Regions from separate parts of the Paenibacillus sp. FSL k6-2145 genome, predicted to be linked through region 2. Evidence: predicted binding sites of a transcription regulator. Region 2 holds the regulator's gene; each other region holds the start of a gene.
What was found. The regulator Rex, encoded in region 2, represses fermentation and respiration genes when NADH is low (regulators of the CRP and FNR family bind a similar motif). The targets are predictions, from matches to a motif close to TTGTGAAATATTTCACAA.

Region 1 (6,243 bases), 600 kb from region 2:
AGTCGAGACGCTGACCGCCAGTAACTTTGACTGCTTTCACATCATATTTGACTGAAACGTCAGCGATACGTTTGAGGTCCGCTGGTGTAGTCACCCCGCCATACATCCGAGGTACAACCGTATACGTTCCATCCTTTTGAATATTTGCGTTCATACGTTCGTTAACAAAACGGGATTCTTTCTCATCTTCGTGTGTGTCTGGTGCAATCATGCCAAGGTAGTAGTTGATCGCCGGACGACATTTGGAACAACCTTCAGGTTGACTCCAACCCAGTACATTCATGACCTCTTTGGTCGTTTGTAATCCTTTTGCACGAATCTCGGCTACAATCTCATCCCGTCCCATGGAAGTACATCCGCAGATGCCCTGTTTGGCTCCAGTACTGAAGCTGTCTCCAAGTACATATTGCAGAATCTGTTCCACAACCGGTTTACAGCCACCGCAAGAGCGGGTTGCACCGGTACAAGCTTTGATTTCATCAACAGTGGTAAGGCCCTGGTTTGTAATTACATCAACAATGGTTCCTTTGGTTACCCCGTTACATCCACAGACGATCTCGTCCTCGGGCATCGTTTCAACAGAGGTTGCTTTCTTATGACCGCCGCAGCCTGTACCCATGAGTGAGCCATACAATTCTTCGGTCATTTCGGTTTGATTTTTAATCAGTTTCTGCAATTCGGCAGAATCCGTAATGTCACCGAAGAGAACGGCGCCGACCATTTTATTATCACGAAGCAGAATTTTTTTGTAAGTCCGTTTCCAGTCATCTTTGTGCGAAATGACGGTGTGCTCTGGGCTGTCGATGAATTCACCGGTTGAAAACACGTCCACACCCGAAATTTTCAATTTCGTAGATACTACGGAACCTTCATAAGGAGCCGTTTCAACCCCGCAGATATGTTTCGCCAGAATCATACCTTGCTCGAACAATGGGGCAACGAGGCCATAACATACCCCGCGGTGCTCTGTACATTCCCCTACCGAGTACACATTCTCAAGTGAAGTCTGCATATAGTCATTCACGACAATACCCCGGTTCACTTCCATACCGCTTTCGCGGGCTACAGCCGTATTGGGTTTGATGCCTACAGCCATGACCACAAAATCAACATTCAGAACCGTATCATCTGCAAAACGTATCCCTTCAACGCGTTCGCCGCCCAGCAGTTCGGAAGTCTGCGCACCCATCTTGAACCGGATACCCTGACGTTCGAGTTCTGCTTTCAACATGGCTGAAGCTTGTGGATCAAGCTGACGCTCCATCAGATCCTGCATCAAGTGCACTACGGTAACTTCCATGCCAAGTTGTACCAAACCTTTGGCAGCTTCAAGGCCTAGCAGTCCGCCCCCGATAACGGCCGCTCTTTTGTACTGTTTAGCGGCATCGAGCATGACATTGCAATCGGCGATATCACGGAAACCGACAACACCTTCTTTGTCATGTCCAGGTACTGGGAGAATAAAGGAGTTGGAGCCAGTCGCAATGATTATTTTGTCATAAGGAACGCGAGTTCCATCTTCAGTCACAACTTCGTGCGTATCCGAATCAATTCGGGTTACGGTTGTTCCTGTATGGAGGGTAATACCATAATCCTGATACCAGTGGAGATCATTCAGTACGATGTCATCCAGTGTTTTGCTTCCTTCCAATACATAGGACAACATAATGCGGTTGTAGTTAGGGTAGGGCTCTGTGCCAAAAACAGTAATATCAAATCGCGTAGTTAATTTTAAAATTTGCTCAACGGTACTGATTCCTGCCATTCCGTTACCTATGATAACGAGTTTCTCTTTTTTTCCGTTCATGTGTGTATGCCTCCTTGGATAGACGCTGTACATTACCAACAATTTTAGTGGTTTATATTTGAAATTATACAAGTAGTTGATGAGAGTTTATGTGATTTAATTCACTAATAAAGATAGAAGAGTCATAAATATAATAGTGTGAGCCCCATCACAGAAATTTATAATTATTTTCACACAAATAAGAAATGCGAACTATTGTTCTTATTTTGTTTTCGTTGTAAAATCGGAACTGGGCCGTATTGTTCCCGATTTCTTCGAAAGGACGTTTTTGCATCATGATGGGAAGATCCCACCTTATTATCGGGACAGGCGTGTCACTTTCTGTTCTGCAGTTGGCCGGTATGCCAGTGACAGCGCCGGCAGTTACGGTTGCACTGATTGGTTCGTTATTGCCTGACATTGATGAGCCGAATTCGCTGCTGGTATCCAGAGCCTTGCCTAACAGTCTGATCAGGTTGTTACAGACGATTCTGTTGCCCACAGCTGTATTTGTGTACTTCTATGTTCATGCCAAACCATGGAACCTGTTGCTTGCGATCCTCATTGCGCTTGTGTCATTCCTGCCTTCACGTTCGCTTCGCAAAGTGTTGATGTTTGCGATTGGACTCGGACTGGTCTTCTATGGTCACGCGTTCGCACCGTGGAACTTGATTGCAGGCAGTTTGTTAATGCTCTGCACCACACTGACTCATAGGGGACTGACACATACCCTGTACGGAACCGCAATATGGGCGGGCTTGTTGTACAGCACGACCCAGCAGCAGGGACCGGAGATCTGGGTAGCGGGAGGCTCGGCATATGCGATGCATCTTTTGGCCGATTCACTAACCAATCGGGGTATTCGTCCGTTACCACCGCTCAAGTGGCGCATACGGGTGAATCTGATGAGTACAGGGACCAAGCGTGGGGCCGTTGTAGAGAATGTCTGCATTGTGCTTACCCTTATTTTGGCCTGGATTGCATTCTCGCCGCTATTTCTGTAATGACCAAATACCAGTCCTGTCTAAGGACTGGTATTTCATTTTTTTGTTCTTTTACCTGTAAGCCATGAGAGGATTATGGGGGTCAACTCGTTGTTGGCGTGCTTGATAAACCGTCAAGATCAGAAGAGCCAAATGCAAATAAAACAACAAGAATAAGCACAATTAATAGCTCGGCAAATCCGATTCCGTCAAACTCGGACATGACATCCACCTCATTTCTTGGCCACTAAGAATTAATTCTCTGTTGAAATGCCTGTATAACATCATTAAGCGTCATATCGCCGCCAGTTTCATCCAGGAATTGTACCAGTTTGTCTGAATTGGAGGGTGTGACCTTTTGAAGTGTTTTATATTGACCAACCAATTCTACAACCAATGTAGCCTCACGAAACAACGTGACAGCATCCACTCTCAACTTTCCGCTCACCAATAGCGCTGCTACAATCAGTTCGAGATTTTTCCCTTTAAGGCTTCCATTAAGGAGGGTATTAGCAGCATTTGGTTTTTTGTTAGAACCTTTATTTGATTTTCCGTTCCTTCCCACTGCCATAACAGGTCCCCCACTGGTTGGTGTTTAATTCATCTTCCGTTATTGTATCTTATGTGTAATTCCCTATAATGTTCGGCCTATTAATCTATGTGTCCAATTCATATAGTTGTGGATATAAAAAAGAGACCTCCCGAATAGTTAGGAGGTCTCTTGTCAACTGTTACGCGTTATTAATAATGGTATTCATTGTTGTCCGATCCAGACCTTTGACCAGTTTCACGATCAGTTCTTTGGCCGCATCGTAGTCATCCGTATGAATAATGGAAGACGAGGTGTGGATATAACGAGCGCAGATACCAATAACTGTTGATGGTACACCAATTCCACTCAGGTGTACTTGACCTGCATCGGTACCACCTGGTGAGATGAAATACTGCATTTTGATCTGATTGGATGAAGCCGTATCTTGAACATATTCCACCATTCCACGATGGGTGAACATACCCGGGTCAAAAATACGAAGCAATGCGCCTTCTCCGATATGTCCAAATGACTGTTTGTCACCTGTCATATCATTCGCCGCGCTACAGTCAAGTGCAAAGAAGATATCAGGCTGAATCAGATTGGCCGCCGTACGTGCACCGCGAAGCCCCAGTTCTTCCTGAACCGTTGCACCAGCGTAAAGCGTGTTAGGCAGTTTTTCCTTGTGCAACGCTTCAACCAGTTCAAGTGCAAGTCCTACGCCGTAACGATTATCCCATGCTTTGGCCATGATTTTTTTCGGGTTCGCCATCGGCGTGAATTCACAGATTGGCACGATCTGCATCCCAGGATGAATGCCCCAGGATTCTGCTTCCGCACGGTTGTCTGCCCCAATATCGAGATACATGGAATTCAGATCAACAGGTTTGTTCCGCTGGGACTCGTCCAGCAAGTGTGTAGGTGTAGAACCTACAACTCCGGTAATGCGACGATCCGGTGTGATGATTTCCAATCGCTGAGACAGTACAGCCTGACTCCACCATCCACCCAGTGGACGGAATTTGACCATACCCGTTTCCGTAATGCCTGTAGTCATGAAACCAACTTCGTCAAAGTGTCCGGCTACCATAACTTTAGGACCGGATTCCTCCCCGCGTAATACACCAAATAGACTCCCCAGGCGATCCTGGACGAACTCATCGGTATAAGCAGAAAGCTTATCTTTCATCCAGCCGCGAAGCTCACGTTCAAAACCGGATGCGGAAGGGAATTCCGTCAACGTACGGAACATATCCATCGTTTTTTCATTCATGTGTCAACAACTCCTCTGTTGGTATGTATTTCAGGTCACAGTAGAACGGCTACCCGCCTGTTGTCCTTTTAAGATGTAGTTCAAAAAGTCTTTTATCTTTTTGAACATGCACTTTAATATGCTGAGGACTTGTTATTTAACCACTGGTCACATTACAGTATGAACCTTGCGCAAGTGATTGTCCATGTTTATGTCACGTATTTAAGGCATATTTTGGGCGCTTACCGTGTCCAAGTTTCATGACTCTATCCGCTGTAGTCGCAGTCCTGATGCCACTTCAATGAATATGAATATATGGAGGAGATGTCATCATTTTGTGATGTTCTTTTTGTTCAATATTTGTTGGTCTGTTTATAGGAAGGAGCTATATATCCAATGAAGCCTCCAGAAGAGGGCACGGAAAAAGTACTGTTTATCGTTCTTTTTATCTTGCTCGTGATTGTTCTTCTTTATTTATAGAACGTATCTAAAAGTCCTCAGAACCGGCGTATTCCCATCTTGCTTCCACAACATGATCTTGTTGGAAACATATACTGTCTGTCGCCGGATACATAACCTTCCGATTATTAACAAACAATGAATATAGGATTACACACATTGGCATTCAGCCGTAGCTTTGAACCATTTTCACATAGAGGAGGTCTTGTATCTTGCCAGCTCAATCTGCATCCGGAAGCGAAAAAAAATCATCGTCCCTGTCCATGGATGAAAAGGAGTACAAAAAAGTCGCAAAAAAACATGAGCCGCCTCGTCCAATCCTGAAAAATTGCCTCAAAGCATTTCTGGTTGGGGGTACCGTCTGTTTGATTGGACAGGCAATTCAAGAGGCTTTTATGGCCGGTTTCGACATGACATCGAAGGAAGCTTCCAGTCCTACGGTGGCGGTCATGATTCTCATATCGGTTATTCTAACGTGTCTCGGCGTTTACGATAAAATGGCTCAATGGGCAGGAGCAGGAACTGCTGTGCCAGTTACCGGCTTTGCCAATTCCATGTGTTCTGCTGCACTGGAACATCGTGCTGAAGGACTGGTGCTCGGTGTAGGGGCCAACATGTTTAAACTTGCTGGTTCCGTTATCGTGTTTGGTGTCGTGGCAGCATTTGTCGTAGGGATTGTTTACGCCTTTTTGGGATTTGGAGGTGGGCACCTGTGAAACGATTGGGTCGCCAGACATGGCAGTTTGAGAATCGTCCGCGGATCATCGGTAAAGCCGCAGTTGTAGGACCAGAAGAAGGCGAGGGTCCACTGTCATCTGATTTCGATTATGTCTACGACAACCTCGAGATCGGCGAGAAAACGTGGGAAAAGGGAGAACGCAAACTGCTCGAACAGGCCTCTCAGCTGGCTTTGGTAAATGCAAATATCACCAAGGAAGAGCTTCAATTTTTTGTTGGTGGAGATCTGATGAACCAGATTATCAGCAGTTCCTTTTCAGCGCGAAAACTGGGTGTGCCTTACCTGGGTGTCTTTGGAGCCTGTTCTACTTCCATGGAAACGTTAGCGTTAGCATCCATGATTGTTGACTCTGGAGCTGGAGATTATGTCCTTGCAGGAACGGTGAGCCACAACTGTACGGTTGAAAAACAATTTCGGTATCCGACGGAGTATGGCTCCCAGAAGCCGCCTTATGCGCAATATACCGTCACAGGATCAGGGTGTGGTGTGGTC
Region 2 (6,243 bases):
TATCCAGGTTGTTGTTGCTTGCCGGTCCGTCTGTTCCGAGTGACACGGTAACTCCTGCTTTCAGTAACGCAGGAACCCGCGCAACACCTGAAGCGAGTTTCAGGTTACTTCCCGGGTTATGGGATACAGCCACATCATGACGGGCCAAAATTTCAATCTCTTCGTCATTCAGATGCACCGCATGTGCAACCAGGGATGGACGGGAGAAAAAGCCCAGTTTCTCCAGATGTGCCACAGGACGCAGTCCATAATCAGCCACGTTCTGCTCCACTTCACGAAGCGTTTCAGACATATGTGTATGGAGAGGAAGGTTCAGGTCGTTCGCAACCTGCACAAGCTTCTCTATGTAGTCAGGAGGGCATGTATATGGTGCATGTGGCGAGATTACGGTTGTAATGCGACCATCTGCCTGTCCATTCCACTCACGTGCAAACGCTGCCGACTCCTCCAGCTTCCGCAGTTGCTCTTCTTCCGAGCACAGCCCGATTACACCACGTGCCAGTGCTGCTCTAACGCCTGATTGCTCCACAACTTTGGCAACTTGATCCATGTGATCGTACATGTCCAGGAAAGCTGTAGTTCCGCCTTTCAACATTTCAAGCACCGACAGGGAAGTTCCCCAATATACATCTTCTGAAGTCATTTTTGCTTCCATCGGCCACATTTTTTCCTGCAACCATACTTGCAACGCAAGATCGTCTCCGTGCCCTCTGAGCAACGACATTGCTGCATGACCATGCGTATTGATCAGACCCGGCAGGAAGAACAGTCCTTTTCCATCCACTTTGGTACAATTTTTGTCTCCATCCGGCAATGTCTCACCAATATGCACAATCTTGTCATCCTCGACAACCATGTATCCTTGAACCACGTTCCATGTTGTGCCGCCTTCATTAACGGCAAATTTGCCGTTGTGAATTACCCATCTATTTGTTGTCATCTTCCTCGTCGTCCTTTCCAGTCTCCAAGTAATAGGCCAAACTAAGCAGATCCGTTGTAAAGTCAGCATGGTGAATGCGGATATGCGGCGGTGTTTTTAGAATTGTTGGTGCAAAATTAAGGATCGCTTCAATTCCTGATTCAATAAGCTGATCCGCAACATTTTGGGCTTCCGTATCCGGAACCGTGATAATACCGATGCGGATGTTTTCCGTTTTAACCGCTTCCGTCAATTCATTCATTGGTTTTACCGTCAAACTGTTGATTTGGCTACCAATTTTCGGTCCATATGCATCAAATACAGCAACAATCTTCATGTTGTCTTTCAGATATGCGTTGTAGTTGGACAAGGCTTGACCGAGATTACCCGCGCCTACCAGAGCTACATTAATTTGCTGATCGATTTTGAGAATGTGACGAATTTTCTCAATCAAATAAGATACATCATACCCGATCCCTTTACGACCAAAATCACCGAAGTAAGCCAGGTCTTTACGAATTTGGGCCGGATTCAGATCCAGCCTCTGTCCAAGCTCTTGAGAAGAAACAGTAGCCACCTCACGCTGATGCAACTCGTTCAAATAACGCAAGTATACAGGCAGACGGCGTACCACCGCTTCCGAAATTTTATCCGATTTCATTCTTGCTCCCCCTTACCAAGGCCACGATAAAATAATAGATGAAAAGATGAGCATCCTGTATAAACTCAAAGATAAACGTGACATTTTATACAGAATGCTCCTTGTAATTTAGGTTATAAGTTCTTACGTGCAACTGCTTTAATCGGATACGGAAATATCTAATAAAGTTTAACGCCAAACGATAGTGTCATGCAATAATATAACGAACAAAACAACCATTATTTTTGTTCATTAGCAGGTTTTTCCAACCACTCGGTAATTCGTGGAACCATCTGCTCCGTGAGCATGTGTTCCATTTTGGGACCAGGTAAAGAATATAAAAAGAATTTACCATAGTACGCTTCAATCACCCGTGTATCATAAACAATAACAATTCCTCTGTCCTTCGCTGTACGCACCAACCGGCCAAATCCCTGCTTGAAACGAATGACCGCTTGCGGCACGGACAGTTTCATGAACGGATTTTTCTTCTGTTCCTGAAGCAGCTCACTCTTGGCTTCCACCAACGGATGATTCGGTGGCTGGAAAGGCAGTCGCACAATAGCGAGACAGGTTAGCGCCTCTCCCGGGATATCTACACCCTCCCAGAAGCTGCTTGTACCCAGAAGTACCGTAGCTTTGGCATCTTGGAACCTGCGAGTCAGCTTGGAGCGGCTTCCACTGTCAACGCCTTGCCCAAGCAACGAGATGTCGTTACCAGACAGTGCTTCCTTCAGCGGATCATAGACCTGTCGCAACATCTTGTATGAAGTAAACAGAACCATCATGCGTCCACGCGTGGCAATTGCCGTCTCTGCGAGTGATCGCACCAGCATATTAACAAAGTGCGCATCACCCACACTGCCCTTCACACTCGGGAAATCACGCGGAATCACCAGAAGTGCCTGATCGCGATAGTTGAAAGGTGATGGCAGCATCGAAGTTAACAACCGATTATTCTCGGAAGCTTCCTGCAAGCCAAGTTGTTCAATCATGAACTGGAATGACTTATCTACCGAAAGCGTAGCCGATGTAAGTACAACACTTTTCTTTTTATCAAAAAATAAATCCTTAAGTTGTGCACTGACATCTACAGGTACAGCATACAGCTGAAGAGATTTACTTCGGAACTGACCGCTGGCTTCCATCCAGTACACCGTTTTGGCATCATCCATACGCATGAAGAAACGTAGATTCTCCTTCAATGTGGTCAGATCTTTCAGCAATCCTGTAATGTCCGTGATCAGACTATCCGATTGATAATCATCCTGATCCTCTTTCACCTCAAGCAGCAATTTGTCCCCTTTGCGAACCAAATCGCCCAGAGTCACATAGATCTGGTTCTCCAGATCCTGCAACTCCTGCCATTTTGCAGGTTTCTGAGAAGCTTTCAGACGCAGTGAAAATTGCCCCGTCTCTCCCGGTGAAGCATCACTTCGTTCAGGCAACAAACCGAACAAGGCATCGCTCATACGATCCCACAGTTCCTTGACCTCAACAGCCAGCGGGAACATCTGATCCACCATGGAGCCCCATTGAACCGAATTTTCATGCCCGGATAACTGGGAACGAAGCATAGGCAGCTGACCATTACGACTGTCTTTAAACAGGCGGGTCAGTGTATGAACCAAGGTGAAATATTTCATATGCATTCCAAGATGTTTACCAGCGACATCCTCCAGATGATGTGCCTCATCGATCACAAGACTCTCATAGGCTGGCAGCAGCTGATGCGCGGCTTTCACATCCGTAAATAATTTGGAGTGATTGGTGATTACAATATCAGACAACCCGGCCTCATGTTTGGCACGATGGTAGAAACATTTGCGGAACCATGGACATGATCTTCCCAGACAGGACTCGGATTCGCTCTGTACCGTCTCCCAGAAGTCCCCTCCGCGTCCGCTAAGGTTAAGTTCCTCATCATCTCCGGTTTCGGTCTGCGTGAGCCAGACAATCATCTGAGCAGCTGTGAAATAATCCTCTTTGGGTGTAGCGAATTCACGTTTATTGATTTTGTGTTCAAATTTGCGCAGGCACAGGTAATGTCCACGTCCTTTGAATACAGCAGCCTTAAACGGGAACGGAACCACTTGAGTCAGCATCGGAATGTCCCGCTCTCTCAATTGCTCCTGCAGATTGATCGTATGCGTGCTGACCATAACTTTCTGTTCCTGCTTCACACTTTCGTAAATAGCAGGCAAGAGATAACCCAGAGATTTACCGGTGCCTGTTCCTGCTTCGATCAAGAGATGTTTCTCTTCATCCAGGGCTTGCCTTACACTGCTGAACATCTGAGTCTGCGCTTCACGCTCTTCGTAATGATCCAGCGTATCCTTCAGGTTCTCCCGAACCTGGTCCATAAACTGTTCGAAGCTTACACCATCAAGGGGGTTAGCCTCCCGCTCATCGCGTGGTGCACCAATATCGGTCCAATCACTTACATTAAGAGCAAGCTGACGATAATAGGTATGTCCGTCCAGATCCTGAATCGGCTCTGCTTCCTTCTCACTGCGCATTCCGTCCAAGAACCAGCCCAAGTCACTGTCTTCTGGTGCAAACAGGTCACTGAGGCGCTGAATCGTTATGAGCGGTAATTCCTTTAACTCATCCAGGCACTTGAGCAGCACATAGGCTGTCGCCAGTGCATCACTGTCTGCCTGGTGAGGGCGATCATGTTGAAATCCAAATTCGGAAGACACATAACCGAGTTGATAAGAACCCAGTGATGGGAATGTGATCTTCAGAAAATCAATCGTGTCCAGAATGCGGCCAGTGAACGGCAAATAACCGCAACGGTCAAGAGCATTCTGCAAAAAGTGAAAATCAAAAGCGACGTTGTGTCCAACAAGCACCACATCATTAAGTAGCGGAACCATCTCCATCATCATCTCTTCGAGTGAAGGAGCGTCCGCCACATCTGCATCGGTAATACCCGTCAACCCCGAAATAAACGGGGGAATCGGTACACCAGGGTTCACATAAGAACTATATATTTGAGTTATGCTGTAGTCATGATCTATGATGGCAAGTCCGGCCTGTATAATCTCACCGTCGGACTGCGTGCCGGTTGTTTCGAAATCCAATACGGCAAATTTCATTGCAATGTACGGTCCCTTCCATTCCAGTCTATGTTACAGCATAGCAAAAAAAAGGGGATTTGAAAATTAACTGACAAAAAAGCGGTGTCCCCGCCGCTATGCCAAAGGAGGGAACACCGTTTTTTGTCGCCGAATTCCCGCTTAATGAAGGGTCGTCAGCTGATTAGCATATTGCAATTTTCCCCTGTTCAACCTGCAAGCTTCCATGTTGTACAGTGGTTCGGTCAATGTCGGGTCATACTGAAGGGCCTGTGCAAAGAGTGAACATGCAGCTTCGGGATTCGCAAGCTTGGCTTGAATACAGCCCAGGGCGTTACATACAAGCCCTTTCAAGCGAGGTGAACCCTTAAGGTACATGATCTGCTGCAAATGTGTCCCGGCTTCCGCCATTTGTTCCAAATTCAGATACGCGAGCGCCAGGTAAAAACGAGTCAATGCACTCTCCGGATGATCGGTCACAACCCGGGAGAACTGCATGATCGCCTGCGGATACATCTGTAATTTGAAATAGCCCTGACCTCGACTGAAACATTCCAGATGGAGTTCAGGCAGAGCGGTAACAGCTTCCTGTTCCGGTTCAAGGGAAGCAGGCTTATCCATCTCCCGCTCCCTCACCTGGCTCATTTTTTCTTCAAACATCAGCCATTCATCCAGCATTCCGTCACTCATCCGCTTAAGCAAGTTCCACTTTTGCAGCAATTCCTGTTTGTTCAGGCCTTCAGCGGAAGGATAGCTCTTGATAATTTCATCTAACATGTCGTTCATTTCTGCGAAAACATGCTGGAACATCGATGCATCCCCACCCTTGAAAAAATGGATTAGTGCAGTGACCTGTACTCATTTTTTGCTTCAAGGGCCGATTTCATTCTCCTTACCAGTCGATTACATAATTGTTGCGTGGACTTCCTGTTTCATCGTTTGTACAGGTTTATTCTGTCCATCTACAAATACAACGGTTGGTTTGTGAGTATTTGCCTCTTCTTGCGACATCATGGCGTAAGAAATGATAATGACGTTATCTCCAGGCTGCACCAGACGTGCAGCTGCGCCGTTAAGACATATGACCCCGCTTCCGCGTGGTCCTGGAATCACATAAGTTTCCAGACGTGCACCATTGTTGTTGTTCACAATTTGCACTTTTTCGTTTTCCATCAAGTCGGATGTTTCCATCAAGTCTTCATCTATGGTAATGCTACCCACATAGTTCAAGTTGGCTTCCGTTACCGTAGCCCGGTGAATTTTGGATTTCATCAGTGTTCTAAACATGGGACAGTACCTCCGATTTTTGCAGCCTTATATTGTCAATCAATCTTGTTTTTCCGAATTTCACCGCAAGTGCGATGAGCAGATCATCACGTCCTTGAACTTCCTCCTGATCTGCGAGTGGCTCCAGACTTGGAAAAGCCTGAATCTCGGCGTAGTCGATAACGGCAAGCGGTGAGCTTGCAATCTGCTCGCGCAGAATACGACGGATATCTGCGGCGTTTGTAGCTGCACCTGTATCTGCGGCATCCTGAGCTGCACGCAGTGCCTTCGACAGAACTAACGCCTGTGTACGCTGTTCAGCGCTAAGATAGACATTA
Region 3 (6,243 bases), 230 kb from region 2:
TACCGTCAAGACTGTGTTCATAAGGCAATTTGGCTACAGATCCAAGGGATGCCAGTGCACCTTTTTTGTCACGACCATGCATTGGGTTCGCACCTGGAGCAAATGGTTCACCTGCTTTACGACCATCCGGTGTAGTCCCTGTTTTCTTACCGTATACTACGTTGGATGTGATCGTCAGAACGGATTGTGTTGGCACTGCGTTACGGTAAGCTTTGTGCTTACGAATCATGCCCATGAAGTTCTCAACCAGTTCAACAGCAATGCTGTCTACGCTGTCTTCATTGTTACCGTAACAAGGGAAGTCTCCTTCGATTTCGAAATCAACTGCGATGCCTTGTTCGTTACGAATTGGTTTTACTTTGGCATATTTGATTGCACTCAGTGAATCTGCTGTAACCGAGAGACCGGCGATACCACAAGCCATCGTACGTACAATGTCACGGTCATGTAATGCCATTTCGATACGCTCATAACTGTATTTATCGTGCATGTAGTGAATGACGTTGAGGGTGTTCATATACAGCTTCGCCAGCCACTCCATCATTGGTTTGAAGCGTTTCATAACCTCATTGTAATCCAGCACTTCGCTAGTAATGGCAGGATACTCAGGTCCAACTTGTGCTCCGGATTTCTCGTCACGACCACCGTTGATCGCATACAGGAGAGCTTTTGCCAAGTTGGCACGAGCGCCGAAGAATTGCATTTGTTTCCCGATCTTCATAGCCGACACACAGCATGCAATACCGTAATCGTCACCGTAGATTGGACGCATCAGATCATCATTTTCATACTGAATTGAGCTGGTTTCAATGGATACTTTACTGCAATAATCTTTGAAAGCTTCTGGAAGTTTAGTGGACCATAGTACAGTCAAGTTCGGTTCTGGTGCAGGACCCAAGTTGTGCAGTGTATGCAGGAAACGGAAGCTGTTTTTGGTTACACGTGTTTCACCATTTACAGACATACCCCCGATGGACTCCGTTACCCATGTTGGATCTCCACTGAACAGTTCGTTGTAATCCGGTGTACGCAGGAATTTGACAATCCGCAGTTTCATTACAAAATGGTCAACCAATTCCTGAGCCTGTTCTTCGGACAGAATACCTTCTTGCAGATCACGTTCAATGTAGATATCCAGGAAAGAAGATACACGTCCCAGGGACATCGCAGCACCGTTCTGTTCTTTGATGGCAGCAAGATAACCGAAGTACAACCATTGGAATGCTTCTTTTGCTGTTGTCGCTGGCAAGGAAATATCGAACCCGTGCATATCGCCCAATTGCTTCAATTCTTGCAATGCACGAATCTGCTCAGACAATTCTTCCCGCAGACGAATGACATCTTCATCAATGACATCAACTTCAAGTGCGTTCAATTCGCCTTTTTTGTTACGAATCAGGAAGTCTACCCCGTACAAAGCTACACGACGATAGTCACCGATGATCCGGCCACGGCCATACGCATCTGGAAGACCTGTAATAATCCCTGCTTTACGCGCTGCACGCATATCGGAAGTATAAGCATCGAATACACCTTGGTTATGTGTTTTGCGAATGTTCGTAAATATATCAATGACGCCTTGAGGCAATTCGAAGCCGTATGCTTCACATGCATCAATCATCATCCGGATTCCGCCTGTTGGTTGAATGGAACGTTTGAACGGAGCATCGGTTTGAACGCCGACAATCTGTTCTTTGGATTGATCCAGATAACCGGGTTGGTGAGAAACAATAGTCGCTGGTGTGTTCACATCAACGTCAAGGACACCGCCGTTATCCCGTTCTTTTTTGGTCAGATCAGATACGATATCCCACAATTCTTTGGTATTCTGGGTTGCACCTGCGAGAAATGCTTCATCGCCGTAATACGGAGACAAGTTGTGTGCCAGAAAATCATTCACATCTACGGATTTGGTCCATGTTCCTTTGGTAAAGTTTCTCCAGCCTGTTTGTTGTTTGACATCTTTTTCAATCACCGACATCTTAATCCCTCCACTAATTTGGATTTCTGGACACATAACATCTTGCTTCATTCGTAGCATTGTGTGCCCAGAGCCGCGATTAATGTGAATTGTTTCACATAAACCGGAACATGTTCTCTCTACTTGGGAACCGGAACCGCGGGATGAATGTTTTTCTTACATTTTCAGTATACGACTTGGCACTTTCATCATCTGTGATTTTTGTCACAAAGTTAGTGAACTAACTCACTCCACCTGCGCTTTGTCCCATTGAACCCGGTAAATTCACACTTAGCCACTGCGCGGGCAGAACAACTTCCGATCGCTGTTATCCCCGGATTTTTTCAATTTTATTTTTCAAAGGGGAAAATCCGGGGATAAAGGCGAACGCTTCGCTTCTTCAGTTTTTTCTGCCCTCTCCGTTATTGTGTGAACATCTGGCTCAAACGGCCACATCACGGATTCCGTGTAACCTCTTTAAGAACCTTTGCTCCTCCATGTTCGGAGCAAAACAAAACTTAGAATAAACCCTGAAAAACAGATGCTCGCTCTTCTGTTTTTCTACCCTCTTCGTTCTTGTGTGAACATCTGGCTCAAACAGCCACGTCACGGATTCCGTGTAACCTCTTTAAGAACCATTGCTCCTCTATGCTCGGAGCAAAACTAAACTTAGAATAAATCCTGAAAAACAGATGCTTCGCTCTTCTGTTTTTCTGCCCTCTTCGTTATTGTTTGAACATCTGGCTCAAACAGCCACATCACGGATTCCGTGTAACCTCTCTAGAACCCTTTTGCTCCTCTATGCTCGGAGCAAATCATATCTTAGAATAAATCCTGAAAAACAGATGCTCGCTCTTCTGTTTTTCTGCCCTCTCGTTATTGTGTGAAAGACGGCAATCGGGGCTCCCCTCTCGGGGAACCCTGATCTTCTTGCCGTAAGGCACACTTCGTTCTGAATTTGTTATTCAAACTTTCCGTAGAAAGCGTTGCGGTATACATCAGCCAGTTCAGTTACCAGCGGCAACTTCGGATTGGCAGTTGTACATTGGTCTTCGAAGGCACGGTCAGCCAGATAATCTACATGTGCTTCAAAGTCTTTGGCATCAAATCCGATTTCCTGGAACGATTCTTCAATGCCCAATGTTTTGTTCAGTTTGCGAATCGCATTGATGAGACTGGTTACCCCTTCTTCTGTCGTACGTGCAGGCAATCCCAGAATCCGTGCGATTTCGGCATAACGCTCATCCGCTACAAAGTGCGAATATTTCGGGAACGATGCAAATTTGGTCGGTTTTTTCGCGTTGTAACGAATGACGTGTGGCATCAGAATGGCATTGGTGCGTCCGTGTGCGGTATGGTACTGACCGCCCCATTTGTGCGCCAAGCTGTGGTTAATGCCCAGGAATGCGTTGGCAAACGCCATACCAGCAATTGTGGAAGCATTATGCATTTTCTCACGTGCCAGTTTGTCGCCTTGCAGTGCCGATTGCTCCAGGTATTGGAATACCAGTTGGATTGCTTTGATCGCAAGTCCATCTGTGTAGTCATTTGCCATAACAGACACATATGCTTCAATCGCATGAGTCAGTACGTCCATACCTGTATCTGCAACAGCTGTTCTAGGCAGGGAGTATACGAATTCTGGATCAACAATGGCTACGTCTGGTGTCAGCTCATAGTCGGCCAATGGATATTTGGTGTTACCTTGATTTTTGTCTGTGATAACCGCGAACGATGTCACTTCAGAACCTGTACCGGATGTTGTTGGGATCGCTACAAATTTCGCTTTTACGCCGAGACGTGGATATTTGTAGATCCGTTTGCGGATATCCATGAATTTTTGTTTCAGATCGTTGAAGTCCGTGTCCGGATATTCATAGAACAACCACATAGCTTTGGCAGCATCCATCGGTGATCCACCGCCGAGTGCGATAATGCAGTCCGGTTGGAAGCGGCGCATCATTTCGGTTCCGCGGTCTACCGTTGTTGTCGATGGATCTGGCTCAACATCGGAGAATACTTCGATCGCTACTGGCATTTGGCGTTGACGCAGATAGTGTTCTACCTTTTCAACATATCCAAGTTTCACCATCATGGCATCCGTAATAATCGCCACACGTGTGATATCAGGCATTTTGGCAAGATACTGCGTTGCCCCTTTTTCGAAGTAGACTTTGTTTGGCACTTTGAACCATTGCATATTCACGGTACGGCGAGCCACCCTTTTCACATTGATTAAGTTCACAGCGGTTACGTTTGAAGAAGTCGAGTTACGTCCGTATGATCCGCATCCCAGTGTCAATGACGGCATGTTTGTGTTGTAGATATCCCCGATGGCACCGTGTGTGGATGGCGAGTTCACAATAATCCGTCCGGTTTGCAGACGATCTGCAAATTTGCCGATCACTTCTTCATTTGTGGAGTGGATAACCGAGGAGTGACCCATGCCGCCAAAAGCAACCACTTCTGCTGCACGCTCAATACCCTCTGCTGCCGTTTTAACTTTGTAACAAGCCAGTACCGGACTTAATTTCTCAGCCGACAATGGGAATTTGGTACCTACCCCTTCAATCTCGGCCACGAGAATTTTGGTGCCTGCTGGAACTTCAATACCGCACAATTTCGCAATGCTTACCGCAGATTGACCAACAATCGCCGGGTTCACAGCACATTTCTCGGCATTAATCGCACCTGCTGTCAATTTTGCTGCTTCATCTTTGTTAACAAAGTAACAGCCATTGGCTATCATTTTTTTCTTCACTTGATCGAAGATCGGTTCTTCAATGATGACCGCTTGTTCGGAAGCACAGATCATGCCGTTATCGAAAGATTTGGACAGGATCAAATCCGTCACTGCCTGATTGATATCAGCACTTTTCTCGATAAAGCAAGGAACGTTACCCGGTCCTACGCCCAGTGCAGGTTTACCACAGCTATACGCTGCACGTACCATTCCTGATCCGCCTGTTGCCAGAATGAGAGCCACATCATTGTGATTCATCAGTTCGTTTGTACGATCCATAGAAGGATCATCAATCCACTGAATACAATCCGCTGGTGCACCATGTTTCACAGCCGCTTCCAACAGGATTTTAGCAGCTTCCCGGCTACAATTCTGTGCAGATGGGTGGAAACCAAAGATGATTGGGTTACGCGTCTTGATGGAGATCAGTGCTTTAAACATCGTTGTTGATGTTGGATTCGTAACCGGGGTAATCCCCATAATAATACCGACCGGCTCCGCAATTTTCTGGAAGCTCTCATACTCGTTATCTTCAATCACACCTACGGTTTTGTCATACTTGATGCTGTGGTATACATATTCAGTTGCAAATATATTTTTGGTGATTTTATCCTCATATACTCCGCGGCCTGTTTCTTCTACGGCCATCTTGGCGAGCATCATGTGTTTATCCAGACCCGCAAGCGCCATCGCTTGCACAATCCGGTCAATCTGCTTCTGGTCCATCTTCATGAATGCGGCGTGTGCTTTATTCGCTTTGTCGATTAACGTTTGAATATACTGACCTGCTGTCGGTTCTTTTGCTGGGGCGACTTCGTTCTTTACAGCCATCTCCCTCATCCTCCTAAAGGTTCGTATTAGTTTGTCTCTCTCGTTTACATTCACATCGTAACATGACAATAAACTTAATTATGTGATTTTTTTCACAAAGTATAACAAATTTAATTTAAGTTTTGTAGTGTCCTTCATACGACCATTTTCACTTCCTATTTAAAATATAGGGCTGTAAAATTCATCCTCTCCATTAAAAGTGAATTTTATCACAATGTTTGAAATTTCGTCATTTTTGCCCCCTTTACTTCCCCCTCAAACGGTAAGATTAGGTATATACTGAACTTAAAAATTGAACCACCGCAATTTGTACCGTCCTTCCTCCCGGCCGAGATGACCCTGATCAGGACGGCAACGGTTTGCGGCGAACCTCGGAGGCTACTGCTTACTACAGAAGGTCGTCCGATGGACATAAAGGGGAGATAGACTTATGAGAGAACTAACAACTGTACTGGAAAAGCGCGGTAATACCAACTGTTTCTCGGAAGCAAATTTCAACCATCTGCTGGTTACCATGAAAGATAGAACTTATCCGGAAGGTACACATCTGTACTGGGAAGGCGACATCTCTGACAAACTTTATTATATGAAACGGGGTCGTGCCCAGATCACCAAATCCACGGATGAAGGCAAGGAACTGATCATGTACATGTATCAATCCGGTGATATGATTGGCCAGGCTGATCCCTTCTTTGGCTCTAAACACAGC
Region 4 (6,243 bases), 2.7 Mb from region 2:
ACCACGAATGGTCTGGAGGGACACGTTACCGGATGCTTCAACCTTCACATGAGGAGCCTGTTCACGAATAAGCTCAACTGCTTCACGCATCCGCTCTGGATGCATGTTATCCAGCATAATGATATCTGCCCCGGCTTGCAAGGCTTCTCTCACCTGCTCCAGATTTTCAGTCTCCACTTCAATCGTCATCGTATGTGGGATAACGGTTCGCGCACGCTGTACCGCCTCGGTGATTCCGCCTGCACCCTTGATGTGGTTATCCTTAATCATAACGGCATCGTACAGTCCAAATCGATGATTCGCTCCGCCACCCACGCGCACTGCATATTTCTCAAGTAATCGGTGGCCAGGCGTTGTCTTACGTGTATCCACAAGCCTGGTCTCAAGACCATCCAGCACATCCACGTAGGCACGCGTACGCGTAGCTATTCCGGACATACGTTGCAGCAAGTTAAGTGCCAGTCGTTCCCCCGTAAGCAGAGAATGTGTACTTCCCTCTACCTCGGCCAAAATCGTGCCATGGGTAACCTTGTCTCCGTCTGTTACCTTCGGTGTAAATACAAGATCAGGATCAACGACCTGAAATACAAGTTCAGCTACGGTCATGCCTGCAATAACACCATTGTCTTTGGCGTGTATAATGGCCTTAGATTGGTTGCCTGCTGGGATCGTCACACTTGTTGTAACGTCACCTGCACCAACATCTTCACGAAGCCAGTTTTTGATTGATTCGATAAGCCCTTCATTATATCCATTCAGTATCATGACATCAATTCCTCCACAATCGCTTGTTCTCGCTGCTGCAGACTATGCTTCTGCCACACGATATCATCACGCGCCGGGAAATCCTCACGATAGTGAGCCCCCCGACTCTCCTCGCGGTGTAATGCTCCGCTGGTAACTAACCAGGCACAGGTCAGAAGGTTGGCATACTCCAGCTCTTCCTTATGGGTGAGAGTCTGATCAAAAAATTGCAATTCCTGTTGCAGCTTGTCCATGGCCTTCTGCAGATCCTCACCATTCCGGCGCAAGCCTACCTGACGAACCATCATTTTCTGTAGTCGTAAACGTCTTTCGGATACCGGCTTTTGCTCTTCCGTGATCTTATTGATCTTGTTATTCATCTCTACAGATGAAGGCGCAGCCCCTCTTACTTGTAATAAACCAAGCGGAGGAAGAGATTGAATACGATCAACAATTCTCCGCCCAAATACAATCGCTTCTGATAAAGAGTTACTTGCCAGGCGATTAGCTCCGTGCACTCCTGTAGAAGACACCTCACCACAAGCAAATAACCGGGAGATGCTGCTCTCTCCACTAAGATCCGTTTTCACTCCACCCATCATGTAATGGGCAGCAGGTGCAACGGGAATCCAGTCCGTTGTCATGTCCAATCCATAACGCATACAAGTCTCATATATGGTAGGGAACCGATGCTTGATCATCTCTGGTTGTTCATGCGTAATGTCCAAGTACACAAAGGTACTGTTGGTGGACTCCATCTCACTAACAATCGCTCGTGCCACGATATCGCGTGGGGCCAGTTCAAGCTGGGCATGATAACGATCCATAAAGCGCTCGCCCTTCACATTGCGCAAATATGCCCCTTCGCCGCGTACGGCTTCTGACACAAGGAAACGCGGGGCCCCCGGGTAACAAAGAGAGGTGGGGTGGAATTGGATAAATTCCATGTCACGAACAATAGCCCCAGCCCGATAGGCCATGGCTACACCATCGGCAGTAGCTACATCCGGATTCGTCGTGTATCGGTACAGTTGTCCTGCCCCACCAGAGCAGAGCACAGTGGCCTGTGCCTTCACGAACACTTGCGATCCGTCATCCTTCTGAACCAGAGCGCCAATGCATTCCCCTCGATCTGTAATCAGGTCAATAACAAAATGCTCATCCCATACTTCAATTCCGGGATGTTCATTCACTTCGACCGCAAGCGCACGTACAATCTCATATCCTGTTGCATCTCCGTTGGCATGCAAAATACGGCGGTGGCTATGCGCACCTTCCTGCGTCAACGCCAACTCGCCGTTCTCCAGATCAAATAAAGTACCCAAACGAATCAGTTCCTTCACTCCGTCCGGACCCTCATTCACCAATGCCTCTACCGCTTCGGAGCGGCATAAGCCCGCTCCTGCTACAAGTGTATCCTGCAAGTGGTAAGCAGGTGAATCATCCTCAGCAATAACCGCAGCGATGCCCCCCTGCGCATATCTGGTGTTACTTTCAAGTAATGACTTCTTCGTGATCATTAACACACGTTGTTGTTCACTTGCCTTAATGGCAGTAAACAAACCAGCAATCCCTGAGCCTATAACCAGTACATCCGTCTCTACCATGGGTAGCGCAGACAGATCAAAATCAACTAAATATTGCGGTATCATGTTATTCACCTGTCTTGGAGCAAGAGTAGCGCATCCTACTTTACCAACAACATGCGCTCTAGTGATTCTCTGGCTTTGTCGGCAACGGCCGGTGGCACGTAGATTTGCGGCTTCATCGTTTCCAGGCATTTCACCAGTTTCTTCAAGTTGTTCACCTTCATGTTGGGACATACGAGGAACTTGGTAGCAAAGTGGAACTGTTTATCCGGACTATCCAGACGAAGCTGATATCCTGTACCATCTTCGGTACCTACGATAAATTCCTTCGCTGCTGAATTTTTGCAATACTCCAGAATAGCTGTTGTGCTGCCTACAAAATCACCCATTTCTACAACCTCAGGGCGACACTCTGGATGGACAACAAACTCTGCATTTGGATGCTTGGCTCTCATCTCCACCACATCTTTGACTGTAAGCATATCGTGAGTGTTGCAATAACCTTCCCAGATAATCATTTTCTTGTCTGTATGCTGCTGCACATAATGTCCCAGGTTTTTATCCGGTACCCAGATAATTTCGTCGGAATCCACCGATTGAATAACCCGGACTGCGTTCGCCGATGTACAACAGATGTCAGTCTCTGCTTTGATCTCAGCCGAGGAATTGATATACGTAACCACCTTGGCATTAGGATGTTGTGCTTTCAATTTGCGTAGTCCATCCACATTCACCATATCTGCCATTGGGCAGCCCGCACGTTCGTCCGGGATAATAACTGTTTTATTTGGCGCAAGAATTTTAGCGCTTTCACCCATAAAATGAACACCACAGAAAACGATCACATCCGCATCTGTTTGTGCTGCCTTCTGGGCTAACAGAAACGAATCTCCACGGAAGTCGGCAACCTCCTGTACTTCGTCACGTTGATAATAATGGGCAAGAATAATGGCATTACGTTCCTTCTTCAACTCCATAAGCCGCGCACGCAGCTCGCGGTTCATCTCAGCCTTGCGCTCTAAAGCCAGAGCTTCCACCTGTGATCCTCTCCTTTATCGGGACAGCGTCATGCGCTGTTTCGTGGGCTAACCTAAGTCGTTATCTTCGCTTGAGAAACGAATCACAAGCGGTTTAACAACTAATTTACACAACGTTCACGACTCTGTCAATAAATGAAAAAGGCCCGGAACAGCGCTGTAACCACCTGTTTGCTAACTGGTTCGCCATCTAACTCCCGTTTATCTTTATCTATCCTCTTTTAAAATAATGGATAAAAAAAGAGAGCCCCAGGGGCTCTCTTGATTTCACCTGCTATCCTAGCCAGATGTATTATACATTAAGACGTTGGCTTTGTTCCGCCATCATCCGGGTTATTGTTATTACCCTTTTCCAGATTCGGAGCTTCGTTTGGAATATCTCCGGCTGGTGGCTCAGGCGTTTCATCTTTACCTTGAATACGGACACGCACATCACCGATGTTGTCGATGATTGGCTCTCCGCCTTCAGTTGGTGTGCCTTCACCATCATTGTCATTCTCTGCTTTTGGAGTCAAAGAACCTGTTTCGATCAATTGCTTGATCTGATCCATTTCCAAAGTCTCTACCTCAAGCAAAGTTTGAGCGATCAGGTGCATCTCTTTTGAATGTTTAACAAGCAAGTCTTTACACTTCTCATAACAGTCATTGATAAAGCGTTGCATTTCCTGATCAATCTCATAAGCAATGGAATCCGAGTAATTCTGTTCATGACCGATATCCCGACCAAGGAATACCTGTCCTTGTGAACTTCCGAATTGCATAGGTCCCAATTTCTCACTCATACCGTATTCCATAACCATGCTGCGAACAATACCTGTCGCTTGCTGGAAGTCACTGTATGCACCAGTACCAATTTCTCCGATGAACAATTCTTCAGCTACACGACCCCCGAGAAGTCCGGTTACTTTATCCAACAGTTCCTGCTTGGTAACCAGCATACGGTCTTCTTTTGGCAACATGATTACATATCCACCCGCACGTCCGCGCGGAATAATGGTCACTTTATGTACCATATCAGCATGTTCGAGGAAATATCCTACAATGGTATGACCTGCTTCGTGATAAGCAACGATTCGTTTCTCGCGATCACTGATGACACGGCTTTTCTTCTCCGTACCAACGATGACACGGTCAATCGCTTCGTCAACTTCCTTCATGGAAATATCTTTACGGTTACGACGCGCTGCAAGCAATGCCGCTTCGTTCAAGAGATTCTCTAAATCCGCACCAGAGAAACCTGTTGTACGCTTCGCGATAATATCCATTTTCACATCTTTGGTCAGTGGTTTATTACGGGAATGTACTTTCAGGACAGCTTCACGACCTCTTACATCAGGGCGGTCAACCGTAATTTGACGGTCAAAACGTCCTGGACGCAGCAAGGCAGGGTCCAAAATATCTGCACGGTTCGTTGCAGCTACGATGATAATACCTTCGTTAGCTCCGAAACCGTCCATTTCAACGAGCAACTGGTTGAGTGTTTGCTCACGCTCATCGTGACCACCACCAAGACCAGCACCACGCTGACGTCCTACAGCATCAATCTCATCGATAAAGATGATACATGGCGCATTTTTCTTCGCATTTTCAAACAAATCACGTACACGTGATGCACCGACACCGACAAACATCTCAACGAAGTCGGAACCTGAAATACTGAAGAATGGTACACCCGCTTCACCGGCTACGGCACGAGCGAGCAACGTTTTACCGGTACCTGGAGGACCTACGAGCAATACGCCCTTAGGAATCCGTGCACCTACTGCTGCGAATTTACGAGGGTCCTTGAGGAAGTCTACAACCTCAACAAGTTCCTGTTTCTCTTCGTCAGCACCCGCAACATCTTCAAATGTAACCCGCTTCTTCTCTTCATTGTAGAGACGAGCACGGCTTTTACCAAAGTTCATTACTTTACCGCCGCCGCCTTGAGCCTGATTAAACAGGAAGAAGAACAGCAGGAACATAATGATCAAAGGAATAAAGGAAGTCAGCAACGTCAGCCAGATGCTGTCACCTTTCATTGGCTCCTGATGATATTGGAAATTGTTAGTTTCACTTGCAGCTACAAGCTCACTAATTGCCTCATCCGTAGGAGGAATATACGTTGAGAAATTTTCTGATTTGGCGCCGTCAGGTGCCTTCTTGTATTGACCGGTCACGAGATACGTTTGACCGTTGAATTGAACCGTCAATTCAGAGACATTGTTGGCTTTGATCGCTGCACGCAACTGATCATATCTAGGATTATCGGTGGCTTCGCCGCCATTGCTGACGAACTGGACTATCCCCACCACAACTAAAAAAAGAATCAAATAAAAACCAGAATTCCGGATGAACCGATTCATCCCCTACCTCCTCTCGAGACACTTTAATTATTTTAACATAGCCCGACATGGCTTCTCAACAGAAGCCAAGAACAGCTCAAGGCTTGGGTCGGGCAGGATATTAGCTACTATAGACTTCCGGCTTCAAAATCCCGATATAGGGCAGGTTCCGGTACTTCTCCGCAAAATCCAAACCGTAACCAACGATGAACGCGTCAGGAATGTCAAAGCCTGTGTAATGAGCTTCCAACTCAACTTTACGGCCTGAAGGCTTGTCGAACAGCGTAACCACTCGCACCGACTCGGCACCGCGGTTTTCTAGCAGTTCAATCAGATAGCTGAGTGTAAGTCCGCTGTCGATAATATCTTCGACAATCAGAACTTCCCGTCCTTCAACGGATACATCCAGATCCTTAATGATTTTGACAACACCTGATGACTTGGTGGAAGCGCCGTAACTGGATACCGCCATAAAATCCATTTCAACAGGTACCGTTATGTTTTTAACCAAATCAGCCATAAATATAAACGCACCCTTGAGCACACAAA

Region 1: a site for Rex is predicted at 1,897-1,914, ahead of nirB (nitrite reductase large subunit NirB). Genes of this name have one in related genera too.
Region 3: a site for Rex is predicted at 2,064-2,081, ahead of pflB (formate C-acetyltransferase). Genes of this name have one in related genera too.
Region 4: a site for Rex is predicted at 3,442-3,459, ahead of nadA (quinolinate synthase NadA). Genes of this name have one in related genera too.

The regions. Positions count from the first base shown of each region.
Region 1 covers NZ_CP150267.1:45,740-51,982, reverse strand. Annotated here, with positions in the region: gene nirB (nitrite reductase large subunit NirB) at 1-1,807, opposite strand, end outside; gene NZ043_RS00245 (metal-dependent hydrolase) at 2,083-2,790, shown strand; gene NZ043_RS00240 (hypothetical protein) at 3,017-3,340, opposite strand; gene NZ043_RS00235 (M42 family metallopeptidase) at 3,501-4,574, opposite strand; gene spoVAC (stage V sporulation protein AC) at 5,276-5,728, shown strand; gene spoVAD (stage V sporulation protein AD) at 5,725-6,243, shown strand, end outside.
Region 2 covers NZ_CP150267.1:6,558,853-6,565,095, forward strand. Annotated here, with positions in the region: gene NZ043_RS28950 (amidohydrolase) at 1-940, opposite strand, end outside; gene NZ043_RS28955 (redox-sensing transcriptional repressor Rex) at 927-1,580, opposite strand; gene dinG (ATP-dependent DNA helicase DinG) at 1,799-4,660, opposite strand; gene NZ043_RS28965 (tetratricopeptide repeat protein) at 4,802-5,449, opposite strand; gene panD (aspartate 1-decarboxylase) at 5,543-5,926, opposite strand; gene panC (pantoate--beta-alanine ligase) at 5,919-6,243, opposite strand, start outside.
Region 3 covers NZ_CP150267.1:6,786,812-6,793,054, forward strand. Annotated here, with positions in the region: gene pflB (formate C-acetyltransferase) at 1-1,981, opposite strand, end outside; gene adhE (bifunctional acetaldehyde-CoA/alcohol dehydrogenase) at 2,922-5,534, opposite strand; gene NZ043_RS30090 (Crp/Fnr family transcriptional regulator) at 5,965-6,243, shown strand, end outside.
Region 4 covers NZ_CP150267.1:2,188,326-2,194,568, reverse strand. Annotated here, with positions in the region: gene nadC (carboxylating nicotinate-nucleotide diphosphorylase) at 1-765, opposite strand, end outside; gene nadB (L-aspartate oxidase) at 762-2,396, opposite strand; gene nadA (quinolinate synthase NadA) at 2,432-3,370, opposite strand; gene ftsH (ATP-dependent zinc metalloprotease FtsH) at 3,670-5,715, opposite strand; gene hpt (hypoxanthine phosphoribosyltransferase) at 5,816-6,243, opposite strand, start outside.